Regions from separate parts of the Janthinobacterium lyxosi genome, predicted to be linked through region 1. Evidence: predicted binding sites of a transcription regulator. Region 1 holds the regulator's gene; each other region holds the start of a gene.
The links. The regulator sigma-54, encoded in region 1, starts transcription at its own class of promoters, with help from an activator protein. The targets are predictions, from matches to a motif close to TGGCANGNAANCTGCTTT.

Region 2: the regulator sigma-54 is predicted to act here: its motif matches at 2,124-2,141, upstream of ACQ4WP_RS00495 (EDSAP-1 family PEP-CTERM protein).
Region 3: the regulator sigma-54 is predicted to act here: its motif matches at 1,710-1,727, upstream of adh (aldehyde dehydrogenase).

Annotation. Positions count from the first base shown of each region.
Region 1 is NZ_JBNYXM010000023.1:52,844-56,997, forward strand. It holds gene ACQ4WP_RS21465 (enoyl-CoA hydratase/isomerase family protein) at 1-666, opposite strand, end outside; gene hpf (ribosome hibernation-promoting factor, HPF/YfiA family) at 923-1,282, opposite strand; gene ACQ4WP_RS21475 (RNA polymerase factor sigma-54) at 1,352-2,833, opposite strand; gene lptB (LPS export ABC transporter ATP-binding protein) at 2,838-3,593, opposite strand; gene lptA (lipopolysaccharide transport periplasmic protein LptA) at 3,593-4,154, opposite strand, start outside.
Region 2 is NZ_JBNYXM010000001.1:94,371-98,524, forward strand. It holds gene ACQ4WP_RS00475 (BsuBI/PstI family type II restriction endonuclease) at 1-352, shown strand, start outside; gene ACQ4WP_RS00480 (dodecin) at 947-1,153, shown strand; gene ACQ4WP_RS00485 (hypothetical protein) at 1,169-1,480, opposite strand; gene ACQ4WP_RS00490 (hypothetical protein) at 1,643-2,017, shown strand; gene ACQ4WP_RS00495 (EDSAP-1 family PEP-CTERM protein) at 2,229-3,218, shown strand; gene ACQ4WP_RS00500 (LytR C-terminal domain-containing protein) at 3,299-4,154, opposite strand, start outside.
Region 3 is NZ_JBNYXM010000054.1:3,097-7,250, reverse strand. It holds gene ACQ4WP_RS28210 (DUF779 domain-containing protein) at 1-48, opposite strand, end outside; gene adh (aldehyde dehydrogenase) at 103-1,623, opposite strand; gene ACQ4WP_RS28200 (beta-propeller fold lactonase family protein) at 1,962-2,918, opposite strand; gene ACQ4WP_RS28195 (TonB-dependent receptor family protein) at 3,123-4,154, shown strand, end outside.

The sequences.
Region 1 (4,154 bases):
GAACGGTGCTGCCAGCGCCTTGATGGCCACCGGCAAGGCCTCGCCCGGCGTCGATTCGAACAGGGCCAGCAGCGCCCCCATCTGCGCCTCGGGCAGGTACACATCGGCCAGGCCCGTGTACAGGGCATCGGCCGCGTTGATCGTCAAGCCTGTCAATCCCAGGTACAGGCCCAGTTGGCCCGCCAAGCGGGAAAGGAAATAACTGCCGCCCACGTCCGGGAACAAGCCAATATTGACTTCCGGCATGGCCATGCGCGTGCGGCCCGTGACGATGCGCAGGCGGTTGCCAGGCCCGGCTTGCGCCACGCCCATGCCGCCGCCCATCACCACGCCATCCAGCACGGCAATATACGGTTTCGGATAGAAATGAATCAAATGATTTAAAGCGTATTCTTCCGTAAAGAAATCTTCCAGCTGGGCACTGCCGCCTTGCGGCGTGGCCAGGCCCGCATCGTAAAAGAAGCGGATGTCGCCACCGGCGCACAAGGCTTTCTCGCTGCTGGAGCGGATGACCACGGCGTCCACCTGCGGATCGGCGCGCCAGGCCAGCAGGGCCGTGCTCAGGGCACGCACCATCTCCAGCGACAGGGAATTCAAGGCTTTCGGGCGGTCGAGAACGATGTGGCCCGTACGGTTGCGGATGGAGGTCTGGACGAAGTCGCTCATGGCAAAATGAAAAGAAGTGAGAGTGGCCACATTCTAGCGCCTGCGAGGGAACATTGCGTTCGACAGGTTCGGGCGCAAAAAAGGGCGCAAGGTGCGCCCCTAGTTGATCACAACCGGTTCAAAGTCGCAGGCCGTGGAACACGTGGAAAAACCGTAGCGAGCGGATGTGAGTTGTGGCTGAGAAGCGGAGCTGTGCGTATGCACAGTGAGCATCGGAGGCCGCAAATCGCGACGCGCAGCAGGTTTTTTGGTGTTCTTAGGCGGCGGCGAATTCTTCGTCCGAGTTGTCTGGCAGATGCTTGATCGCCTCTTTACCGTGCCCTTGCACTTTGGTTTTGTATTTCATCACTTGCCTGTCCAGCTTGTCGATCAGGGTATCGATCGCGGCATACAAGTCTTGCGCCAGGCTTTCCACGTAGACAGTTTTACCACTCAGACGCAGGTTGACTTCGGCCTTTTGACGTTTTTCTTTCTCTTTGAGGTTATCCACGGTCAGAATCACGGCAATATCGATGACTTGATCGAAATGACGTTTCACGCGCTCCAGCTTCGTTTGTACATATTCACGGATGGCTGGTGTGACTTCGAGATGATGTCCGCTGATGGTGAGATTCATACACACTCCTAAAGATGATCGGGTTCGTGCGGTCCATCCTATCCGGCCCGCAGAGGAACCGAAAAAAACTTACAAACACTTACGCAGGCTCACTGGCGGAATTTTCAACGCTTCCCGGTATTTGGCAACAGTACGTCGCGCAATCACCATGCCTTGTTCCCCCAGCATGTCCGCAATCTTACTGTCGGATAAAGGATTTTTAGGGTCTTCTGCTCCTGTCAGTTGCACGATCAATGCCCGTATCGCCGTCGATGACGCTTCGCCCCCCGCTTCGGTGGCGACGTGGCTACCAAAGAAATATTTCAACTCAAACATGCCATGCGGGGTCAGCATGTACTTTTGGGTTGTTACCCGCGAGATAGTACTCTCGTGTAAACCCAGTGTATCAGCTATTTCACGGAGCACAAGGGGGCGCATGGCAACGGCCCCATGCGAGAAAAAGTTCTTTTGTCTTTCTACTATCGCCTGCGCCACGCGCAAGATCGTGTCAAAGCGCTGGCGCATATTCTTGATCAGCCACTTGGCTTCCTGCAACTGTGCGCCCATGGCGCCCTCGCCCTTGCCCTGCTTGAGCAAGTTGGCGTACATGGCGTTCACGCGCAGGCGCGGCATGACGTCGTTGTTCAGGGTGACTTGCCAGCCATTGCGCGCGCGCTTGACGACGACGTCGGGCACCACGTAATCGGACACATCCGAGGCGAAGACGGCACCCGGATGCGGATTGCACTGGCGAATCACCGTCTGCGCTTCGCGCAAGTCCTCATCGTCGCAATCGAGGGCTTTTTTCAGCTTGTTGAAATCGCGCTGGGCAAACCAGGCCAGGTGCTTTTCCACGATGACGAGGGCCATGCGCCGCGTCACCATGGCGATGTGCGGCAAACGCTTGATTTGCAGCGCCAGGCATTCGGACGCATTGCGCGCGCCCACGCCGGGCGGATCGAAACTTTGCAGCAGCGACAAGGCCGTGCGCATCTCGTCGGCGTCGATTTCCAGCTCTTGCGGCAGGCGTGCCAGGATGTCGTCGAGCGACTCTTCCAGGTAGCCGTTGTCATCGAGTGCGTCGATGATCAGCTCGACCAGCGCGCGGTCGCGCAATTCGAGCACCGTCACGCGCATCTGCTCCATCAAGTGTTCGCGCAGGGTGCAGTGATGGGCTTCGAGTTGCGGGCGGGAATCTTCGTCGTCGGGCGCCTTGCCCCGGCTCGCCTCGCTCCAGTCGCTGTCGCCGCCCTCCGCTGCAGCCGGGCTGTCGCCGGCGGCCTCTCCGTCAAAGGTTTCCGCTTCGGCCGGCGCTGCAGGCGCCTCCTGGCCTGGCGGCTGGGGCGGTGCTTCGGCCGGCGCAGCCGTGGAACTCAAGGCGCCATCGGACAGCAGGCGCAGCGAACGGTCGAGCGGATCGTCGAGGCGTTCGAGCAAGGGATTGTCCGTCAGCAATTGCTCTAGCTCCTGGTGCAATTCCAGGGTAGACAATTGCAACAGGCGTATCGATTGCTGCAACTGCGGCGTCAGTGCCAGGTGCTGCGAAGTGCGCAGCTGCAATGATTGTTTCATTGGCTCACATGCGGAAGTGTTCGCCCAGATAGACCCGGCGTACCGACTCGTTCGCGATGATGTCGTCGGGGCGTCCCGACGCCAGCACCGAGCCCTGGTTGATGATGTAGGCACGGTCGCAGATACCCAGCGTCTCGCGCACATTATGATCGGTGATCAGGACACCGATATTGCGCTCCTTCAAGAAGCGCACGATGCGCTGGATCTCGATCACGGCGATGGGGTCGACACCGGCGAATGGCTCGTCGAGCAGCACGAAACGCGGGTCGGTGGCCAGCGCGCGGGCGATCTCCACGCGGCGGCGCTCGCCGCCCGACAGGGACAGCGCCTGGTTCTCGCGCAACTTTTCAATCTGCAAGTCGGCCAGCAATTTATCCAGGCGCTCCTCGATCTCGGCCTTCTTCAGGGGACGGCCTTCGACGGTCTGGATTTCCAGCACGGCGCGGATATTGTCTTCCACCGTCAGCTTGCGAAACACGGACGCTTCCTGCGGCAGATACGACAGGCCCATCTGCGCGCGGCGGTGGATCGGCAGGCGGGAAATGTCCACGCCGCTGATATCGATGCTGCCGCCGTCGGACGGCACCAGGCCGACGATCATGTAGAACGAGGTGGTCTTGCCGGCGCCGTTCGGACCCAATAGCCCGACCACTTCGCCGCATTCGACTTGCAGCGAGACATCATGCACGACTTGCCGCTTGCCATAGGTTTTTTGCAGCCCGCGAACGATCAGGGTGCTGCCGCAACGTGTATTGTCCATTATTTCTTTCCTGGCGCGGGCGTGGCCGGCGCTTTCTCCGCCGCCGGTGCCTTGGGCTTCGGCTGGATCACCATGCGCACGCTGCCGCCATCCGGGGTGCTGGTGCCGCTATTCGAATTTTCCATCGCAAATTCTTCCTTGCGGCTGTCATACGAGATGAAGGCGCCATTGGCCACGTCAGTCACTTTTGTGCCTTCCAGGCGCGTCAGCTTGGCCCTGGAAAACAGTTTCACCACTTCCGTCTTGTTGTCGTATTCCACGCGCTCCGCTTCGCCTTCGACCCACAGGTCGCCCGCGCCATCGCGCTTCTGGCGGAAGGTGGCCAGTTTGCCGGGATCGGCCCAGAAGGTAATGAACTGGTAGCCTTGCGGGTCTTCCGTGATCAGGGCCCGGCCCGCCTTCATGGTCAAGGTACCCTTGACCAGCACGACGTCGCCCGTCAGGGTACGCACCTGCTTGATGTCGTCGACATGGCCGCTACGTGCCGTGATGACAGCTTCCTTCTCGGAATCGGCCTTCTCGGCATGCGCCACGCCCATCATGGCCAGAGAAAATACGGTC
Region 2 (4,154 bases), on a different contig from region 1:
AGTAGCGGAGTTGCATCTGCATATTGATCAGTCCAAGAGCCTTCCGGACGTTATCCTGGTTGATCTCAGTCCAGTTAGTGGAGATATACTGGTTGTTTTCGTTGAGGTTGTCCATTCGGACGGCCCGATAAGCCAGCAACGTAAAGTGGCGTTGGAGGCCATCGCACTTGAAGCAGGATTCGAAACTACGAATTTGGCATACGTGACGGCGTTCGCTGACCGAAGTGCTAGTCAATATCGAGCGCTCGTGCATAACTTAGCCTGGAACTCGTTTGTCTGGTTTGCGTCTGAACCCAACAGTATTGTCACGTTGCAATCTGGCACTGACAAGAAATTATCCGAGCTGCTGTGAGTTAGGGTCTATCGGACAATACGACGTTGCTTCTTTGTGGCAAACCGGCATTGACGACAAACCAGCCAGAAAAAGGGCGATTTGAGGCCCGTTAGGGCTGTAGCGAAGCGGAACCCTTTTGCATCGCGGTGGCATGCAGGAGCGTTTTGGCCGGTCGTCCCGGCCAGCGACGATGCCGGCCGGCCCGCGACCCTGCATTTACGTCGATGCTCACACTAGTCTCAGGTAGTGCGTGGTAAGTCATGTCAACGAAGTGTCAACGCTACTGTTAGCTCACCAAGGCAGCAGTGTTAGCTCATACAGGGTAAGTGCCTGATTTCATTAGATAGTGTCATCCAGTGTTATTGGCGCGGAGGAATTTGTAATCATCAGGTGGCCAGTTCGAAACCGGCAGTCGGCACCAGAATTCAGTAGGAAAGCTAAGGGTTACAGGCTTCGGCTTGTAGCCCTTTTTTCTTTTCGCCCTCCTGCGAACCACTCCCGTGACGCATTGCTGCACCGCGCAATGACGTCCAGCGCATTTAGGCGCACTATGGGCACTTGCTGGCGAAGAAGAACTTTCCGATGTCTGGCTTGCCTACCTGGGGAAACATCATGTCCGCACACACTTACAAGCTGATCGAACTGGTTGGCACATCGACCGAGAGCAGCGATCAGGCGATACGCGATGCCGTTGCCAAGGCGGCACTCACGGTCAAGCACATGGACTGGTATGAAGTGAGCGAATCACGCGGCCATATTGTCGATGGCAAGGTGGCGCACTTCCAGGTCACGCTGAAGGTCGGCTTCCGGCTCGAATAACGCATTGCGGCACGCTCACCGTCGCCCGACCACTGTTTGGCTCTCCAGCCACTCCCGGCCGCCGGCCTCCAGCGCGGCTTGAATCACCTTTTCCGGCAAGCTGTAGACGGTCGCCCAGCTGGCGCGGCCGTCCTGCGTGTTGGCGGGAAAGCTGTGCGTCTCGATGGGCCAGTGGTATTTGCGTTTGAGCGCTTTGACGATGGCGGCCAGGGAGACGCGGCCTTGCAGGGGTTCGGTGCCGGACTGGTCGCGGTTCGACAGCAGCACGGCCAGGACCTGGCCGCGGCCCGTGCGCGCGCCGGGGAAGGTGGGGGTTTTGTTTGCCATGGCCTATTTTACCGGGCAATTATCGGACGAGATACGATGTGCCGCACCTTTGATCTGGCGCAAGCGCCGAACCAGCTTTGCGGCCACGATGGGTATTTCGCCAGGCGTGCCGGCGCCCCTCCGACAGCCTGGGCCACTCATCACGGGGCACAGGAGCCTATCATGCACAGCCTGAACATCCATGCCATGCAATGGCAACCCGTTGCCGATATTTCCGCCGTCGACCCGCTGCTGCCCGAAGATCTGGCCTGCTTCCGCGAATTGCGCGACGTGCTGCAACGCTACGGCGCACTCGATCGCTTCGGCATTTCCCTGATCCACCGCCATTTCGACATCGCCGATGACGAGGAGCTGATGGAATACACGGATGCAGAACAACGCACGCTGACGGTAAAACCTGTCAAGAAAAGCGACATCGACTGGCAGCACACGACCATTACCAACTGGAAATTGACGGACGGTGAGGAAGTGGCGCGCATCGGTTGCGGTTGCGCAAGCAATTCGGGTGGCCACCTGGGCTATCACCGCGGTACCTGAGGCTGGCCAACGCCGCCCGCCAAGCGGCGTCGGCCTTTCTTACAGTTCGCCCTATCCAGCTCAGTTCGCTTTACGCAAGTAGTTGATTCAATTTACTTTTTTTGTGTGGCACGCAAGCTGCTTATCTGTGTCTACGAAATGAATCCAGGCAAGTCATTCTGGATTCTTTGTCCCCCGGATTTTCCGAGACTGACCACGATAAGAGGCTGCGATGAACGTCGATCACACACGAAGCAAGACCCTGGGCTGGCTGGGCGCACTGGCGGCGGCAAGCCTGCTGGCCAGCGGCCAGGCGCAGGCCGGCGCCTACGGCCTGGCCGTCAATGAGTTGAACAATTTCCGCATCACCACTAGTACCGGTAGCTTGTCGCTGGCGGGCGCCAACCGCAATGCCAGCGACAGCGCCTTCTTCGAGGGTGGCGTAGCCGTCAATCCGCGCGCCGTCAATACCGGGCCGGCCGCCAATGCCGACGTGCTGCAAGTGTGTTCGGGCGGCGGCTGCAGCGGCTTGCCGCAAAACCGCTACGCACCCAGTCCCAGTACCACGCTGGAATTCGCACGCGGCGATGCGCACGCCTTCGGCAACATGCTCAATGGCGGCGCCACCGTGCGCGCCGTGGCGGAAGCACAGCGCAACACCGTCGGCGCCGCCACGGCCATGGCCGGCGACACGCTCACCGGTTCCATCAACCTGAGCCTGTCGAGCGCCGGCTTCATCACCTTCAGTTTCATGGGACGGCGCGACCTGCGCACCAGCGTGACGACCTTGGGCGACAAGTCGAGCGTGTCGATCATGGATATCTTCAATATCTCCTGCAACAGCGCCAGCCCCGTCGGCTGCCTGTCGAACGCGAATGCCGATGGCGTAATCTTCCAGTTCGCTCCCGACGGCAACCCGAACAATGGCAGCGATATCAACGGCAACCATGGCGCCGGCAGCCTCGACCCCTTCAGCCTGAACCTGACGGCCGGCACGAATGACCCCGCTACCGGGCGCGCCTTCACGAATGGCTTTGCGTTGTTTTCCCTGACCTCGAACTTCGCCATGCCCGCCGGCAGCTATACCTTGAACTTTTCCAAATCCACGCGCACCGACATCGTCGTCATCGATCCCCTGGCCGTGCCGGAGCCGGGAAGCCTGTTCCTGCTGGGCCTGGGGCTGGCCGCCCTGGCCTTCACGCGCCGGCGCCAGCCGACATAACAACCGGCATAGCAACCGGCATGCTCGAACACGCGGCGCCCGCCAAGGCGCCGCGTGTTTTTTACGCCAGCAGAGGCGTTCTAACCGAGCCGTGCCAGCGCCTGGCGCGCCAGCTGCAATTGCTGCAGATAATAGCGGTGCAACACGGCCGGGTCACGCAGGTCGCGCCCCAGTACCAGGCGCAGCTCGCTGGCAGGGCAGTCGGCGGCTTGGGTCTGCACCTGCGTCCCCAGCTGGCGGGCCAGCTGGCGCGCCGCCTGTTCTTGCGCGGGCCGGTATTCGACGCGCGTGCGCGCTACCTGGAAGCGGGTTTCATTGGCCAGGCGCACCACTTGCACGGGAGCGCCGGCCAGGCTGCGCGCCAGCGCGGCGGCCATGCCCGGCACGCCGTTACCATTCACAATTTCCAGGCGCGAATGCGGCGCACCAGCCGCCGCCACGGACCGCAGCGGCGCGGCGACGGGCACGCGCCGCAGCTGCGCCATGCCATCGCTCTGCGTGATCTCCACGCGCGCCATGGCGGGCGCATCCTGCACCGGCGCAGGCGCGGACACCAGCTGCTGCGGCACCGCGCCGCGCAACAAGTCCATGTCGCGCCGCAAGTCGCGTTCCTGCAAGCTGGCCGCCTGGCGCCGCATGAGGGCGGCGCGCTCGTGCTGTCCCAGGCGCTCCAGCACCTGCGCCAGATGCCGCCAGGCCAGCGCATTGAGCGGATCGAGCAAACACGCCTGTTCCAGCGCGGACAAGGCTTGCGCATCGCGCCCGCTCAGATAATAGGCATGGCCGAGATTGCTGAACAGATAGGCCTGCTGCGGCCGCGCCATGCCCGTTTCCTGCGTCAGCGCCTGCCACTGGGCGATGGCCGCGTCCTGTTCGCCCCGCTGCGCGTGCAGCACGGCCAGGCCGTTGCGCGCGTTCACGTGGCGCGGCACATGG
Region 3 (4,154 bases), on a different contig from region 1:
TTCCAGCGCCGCATCAGTGGCGACCACCCGGGCAATTGCTGCACTCATGGCATCCCTTTCTGCGCGCCGCCCCCGACTAAGGGTGCGGCGCCTGTTGCCGGTTTAGAAGAAGCCCAGGGCTTTCGGGCTATAGCTCACCAGCAAGTTCTTCGTTTGCTGGTAGTGATCGAGCATCATCTTGTGGTTTTCGCGGCCGATACCCGATTGCTTGTAGCCGCCGAACGCGGCGTGGGCGGGATACAGGTGGTAGCAATTGGTCCACACGCGGCCCGCCTGGATGGCGCGTCCCATGCGGAAGGCGCGCGAACCGTCACGCGTCCACAAGCCGGCACCCAGGCCGTACAAGGTATCGTTGGCAATCGCCAGCGCTTCGGCCTCATCCTTGAAGGTGGTCACGGACACGACGGGGCCAAAGATCTCTTCCTGGAAGATGCGCATCTTGTTGTTGCCCTTGAACACCGTCGGACGCACGTAGTAACCGCCCTCCAGATCGCCCGCCGGCGTATGGCGCTCGCCGCCAGCCAGCACTTCAGCGCCTTCCTGGCGGCCGATGTCGAGGTAGGACAGGATTTTTTCCAGCTGTTCCTGCGACGCCTGGGCGCCGATCATGGTGCTGGCATCGAGCGGGTTGCCCTGCTTGATGGCGGCCACGCGCTTCAGGGCCCGTTCGATGAATTTTTCGTAGATCGATTCCTGGATCAGCACGCGCGATGGACAGGTGCACACCTCGCCCTGGTTCAGCGCAAACATGGTGAAGCCTTCCAGGCACTTGTCGAAATAATCATCATCGGCATCCATCACGTCTTCAAAGAAGATGTTCGGCGACTTGCCGCCCAACTCCAGAGTGACGGGAATCAGGTTTTGCGCCGCGTAGCCCATGATCAAACGGCCCGTGCCCGTTTCGCCCGTAAAGGCGATCTTGGCGATGCGCTTGCTCGACGCCAGCGGCTTGCCCGCTTCCAGGCCAAAACCGTTGATGATGTTCAACACGCCCGGTGGCAGCAAGTCGCCGATCAGCTCGATCAACACCATGATGGAGGCGGGCGTCTGCTCGGCCGGTTTCAAGACGACGCAATTGCCGGCGGCCAGGGCTGGCGCCAGTTTCCACACGGCCATCAGAATCGGGAAATTCCACGGGATGATCTGGCCCACGACGCCCAGCGGCTCATGGTAGTGATAGGCATAGGTTTCCGCATCGATTTGCGCGACGGAACCTTCCTGCGCGCGGATGCAACCGGCGAAGTAACGGAAATGGTCGATGGCCAGCGGAATGTCGGCATTCATCGTTTCACGGATCGGCTTGCCGTTGTCGATGGTTTCCGCGGTGGCGATCAGGCTCAGGTTCTGTTCGATGCGGTCAGCGATGCGGTTCAGGATATTGGCGCGCTCGGCAGGCGAAGTCTTGCCCCAGGCATCCTTGGCGGCATGCGCGGCATCCAGCGCCAGCTCGACGTCTTCCGCCGTGGAACGGGCGATTTCGCAAAACGGCAAGCCCGTGATGGGCGTGATGTTAGGAAAGTATTCACCTTTTACTGGTGCAACGAATTTGCCGCCAATGTAATTGTCATAGCGTTGTTTGAAGGGATTGGCTACGCCCAGTTTGCTGATGTCTGCGAGATTCATGTCGTCCTCTATCGGGTTAATTAGAATGGAATTGCTGTAATTAAAATCAAACGTCCTGGTACAGATGGGGTGAGTACACGGAGTCTTCCGCAAATGCCGTGCCAGCTCGCCGCCCCACTACCAACTTAGCGGGTTTTACCCCTGTTGCAAGGGCATGGCGGCCATACCGGCGCGCTTTTCAGCACCTGCCCGGGGCCTGGGCGGAGGACGTGGGTCTGTTTGCGTTTTGAACAAGGTGGCAGCGTCCTGTTCCAATCCGGGCCAGCCCTGCTGCTGCACCCCTACACCGCTGCACAATGGAACAGGTGTACCAGACTGGAACACCTATTCCAGCTTGCCTAACGAATCACCACGCCCCATGGCAATTCACCCACGGCAATATCAGCCACCTTGCGCGCGCTGGCCGTGTCGATGACGGAAACACTGTTCGAGCGGCCATTGGCCACGTACAGCTTGGCACCGTCGGGCGTGATGGCCATATTCCACGGGCGCTTGCCGACGGCAATGGTGGCCGTGATCTGCTTGCTGGCCGTGTCGATCACCATCACCGTGCCATCCGTGCCATTCGAGACATACACCTGCTTGCCTCTGGGATGCACGGCGATACCGTTGGCATTCTTGCCCGCTGAAATAGTGGCAATCGCCTTGCGCGTGGCCATGTCGATCACGTAGACGGCATTGACCAGTTCGCACGCCACGTAGGCGCGGCCCGAGTCCGGACTGAAACCGATGCCGCGCGGACGCAAGCCCACGGCAATGGAAGCCACCTGGCGGCGTTGCGCCACATCAATGACATCGACTTGCTCGGCCTCTTCCGCGCTGACCAGCAACCAGCGCCCATCCGGGCTGAACACGGCATGTTCCGGGTTGCGTCCCTGCACTTTGATATCGGCGAGCAAGCTGCCCGTATGGGCATCGAGCAAGGCCACGCTATTGTTTTCTTCGACGGCCACGGCCACGTAATGACCGTCCCGGGAAGCGCTGACGCCCTCGGGCGACTTGCCCAGCGCTACCGTCCGCACGGGCGTGCCGCCAGCGTTATCGATCAGCAACAAGGCACTGCTGGCGGCATCCGTGACAAACAATTGCCGCCCGCTGGGGTCGGCGGCGATGCCGCGTGGCCGCTTTCCGGCGGCAATCTGGCGCACCACCTGGTCGGTAGCCGTGTCGATCACGCTCAAGGTGCCCGATTTTTCATTGGGGACATAGGCAAAGGGAGCGGCCTGGACGGCGCTGCTGGCAAGCGCAGGCAGCAGCCAGCAAACCAGGCGCAAGCGCGAGAAGAAGTTGGGCATAATCACCTTTTCAATGGCAAAACGAAGGGAAAGCGCGCGGCATCGGCGCCTCTGATCATTGCTGCATGCAAACGCCGTGCCACGGGCAGGCGTATAATTTCAGCCCACCAATGGAGACATGGCAGGCATATTGCTTGATAAGACTAGGCAGACCTGCGCCGCTCACGCGCTCAAGCAGGCTTTTATTCACATTGGAGAACCCGCATGCAGCATCGTTTCCGCCTGAACACCATTGCCAGCCTGTTTGTCGCCGGCAGCGCCACCCTGTCCACCCACGTTTTCGCCGCCGAGGCAGCTGACCAGGCCAACGGGCAACTCATGGATACGGTGGTCGTCAGCGGCAGCCGCATCGCCCACCCCAGCCAGGAAGTGCCGGCGTCCATCGACGTCGTCGACAGTGCCCGCATCCAGGATGGCCAAATCCGCGTCAACGCGTCAGAAGCGCTGGCCGCCGTGCCGGGCCTGGTCGTGCAGAACCGCCAGAACTATGCGCAAGACTTGCAAATCTCGTCACGCGGCTTCGGCGCCCGCTCGGCCTTCGGCGTGCGCGGCGTCAAACTGATCAGCGATGGCATTCCTGCCAGCATGCCCGATGGCCAGGGCCAGGCCGCCACCTTCAACCTCGATACCGCCGAGCGCATCGAAGTGCTGCGCGGCCCCTTCTCTGCCATCTACGGCAACCACTCGGGCGGCGTGATCCAGCTGTTTTCCAAGGATGGGCAAAATCCCCCCTCCGTCGAATTGAATGTAACGGGCGGCAGTTTCGGCACCAGCAAGGTGGACCTGACGGCGCAAGGACAGGCCGGCGGCATCGGCTACGTGCTCGACGGTTCGCGCTTCCGCACGGATGGCTTCCGCGACCACAGCGCCGCCACACGCGAACAGGCTTTCGGCAAGATCACCGTCAAGCCCACCGCGGACAGCAAGCTGACCATCGTCGCCAACAGCTTGCATCAGGGCAACACGCAAGATCCGCTGGGCGCCACCTGGGCCACGTTTGCCGCCGATCCGCGTGCCGGTGAAATCGACACGACAGACACGCAAAATCCGAAACGCACTTTTGCCGAGCGCTACAACACGCGCAAGAGCATCGACCACCAGCAAATCGGCGCCACTTATGAACAAGCCTTTGGCGACGACCGCCTGCATGTGATGGTGTATGGCGGCAACCGCGAAGTGATCCAGTACCAGGCATTTAATAAGGCATTTCAAAATACCAAAGTGGATGGTCTACTT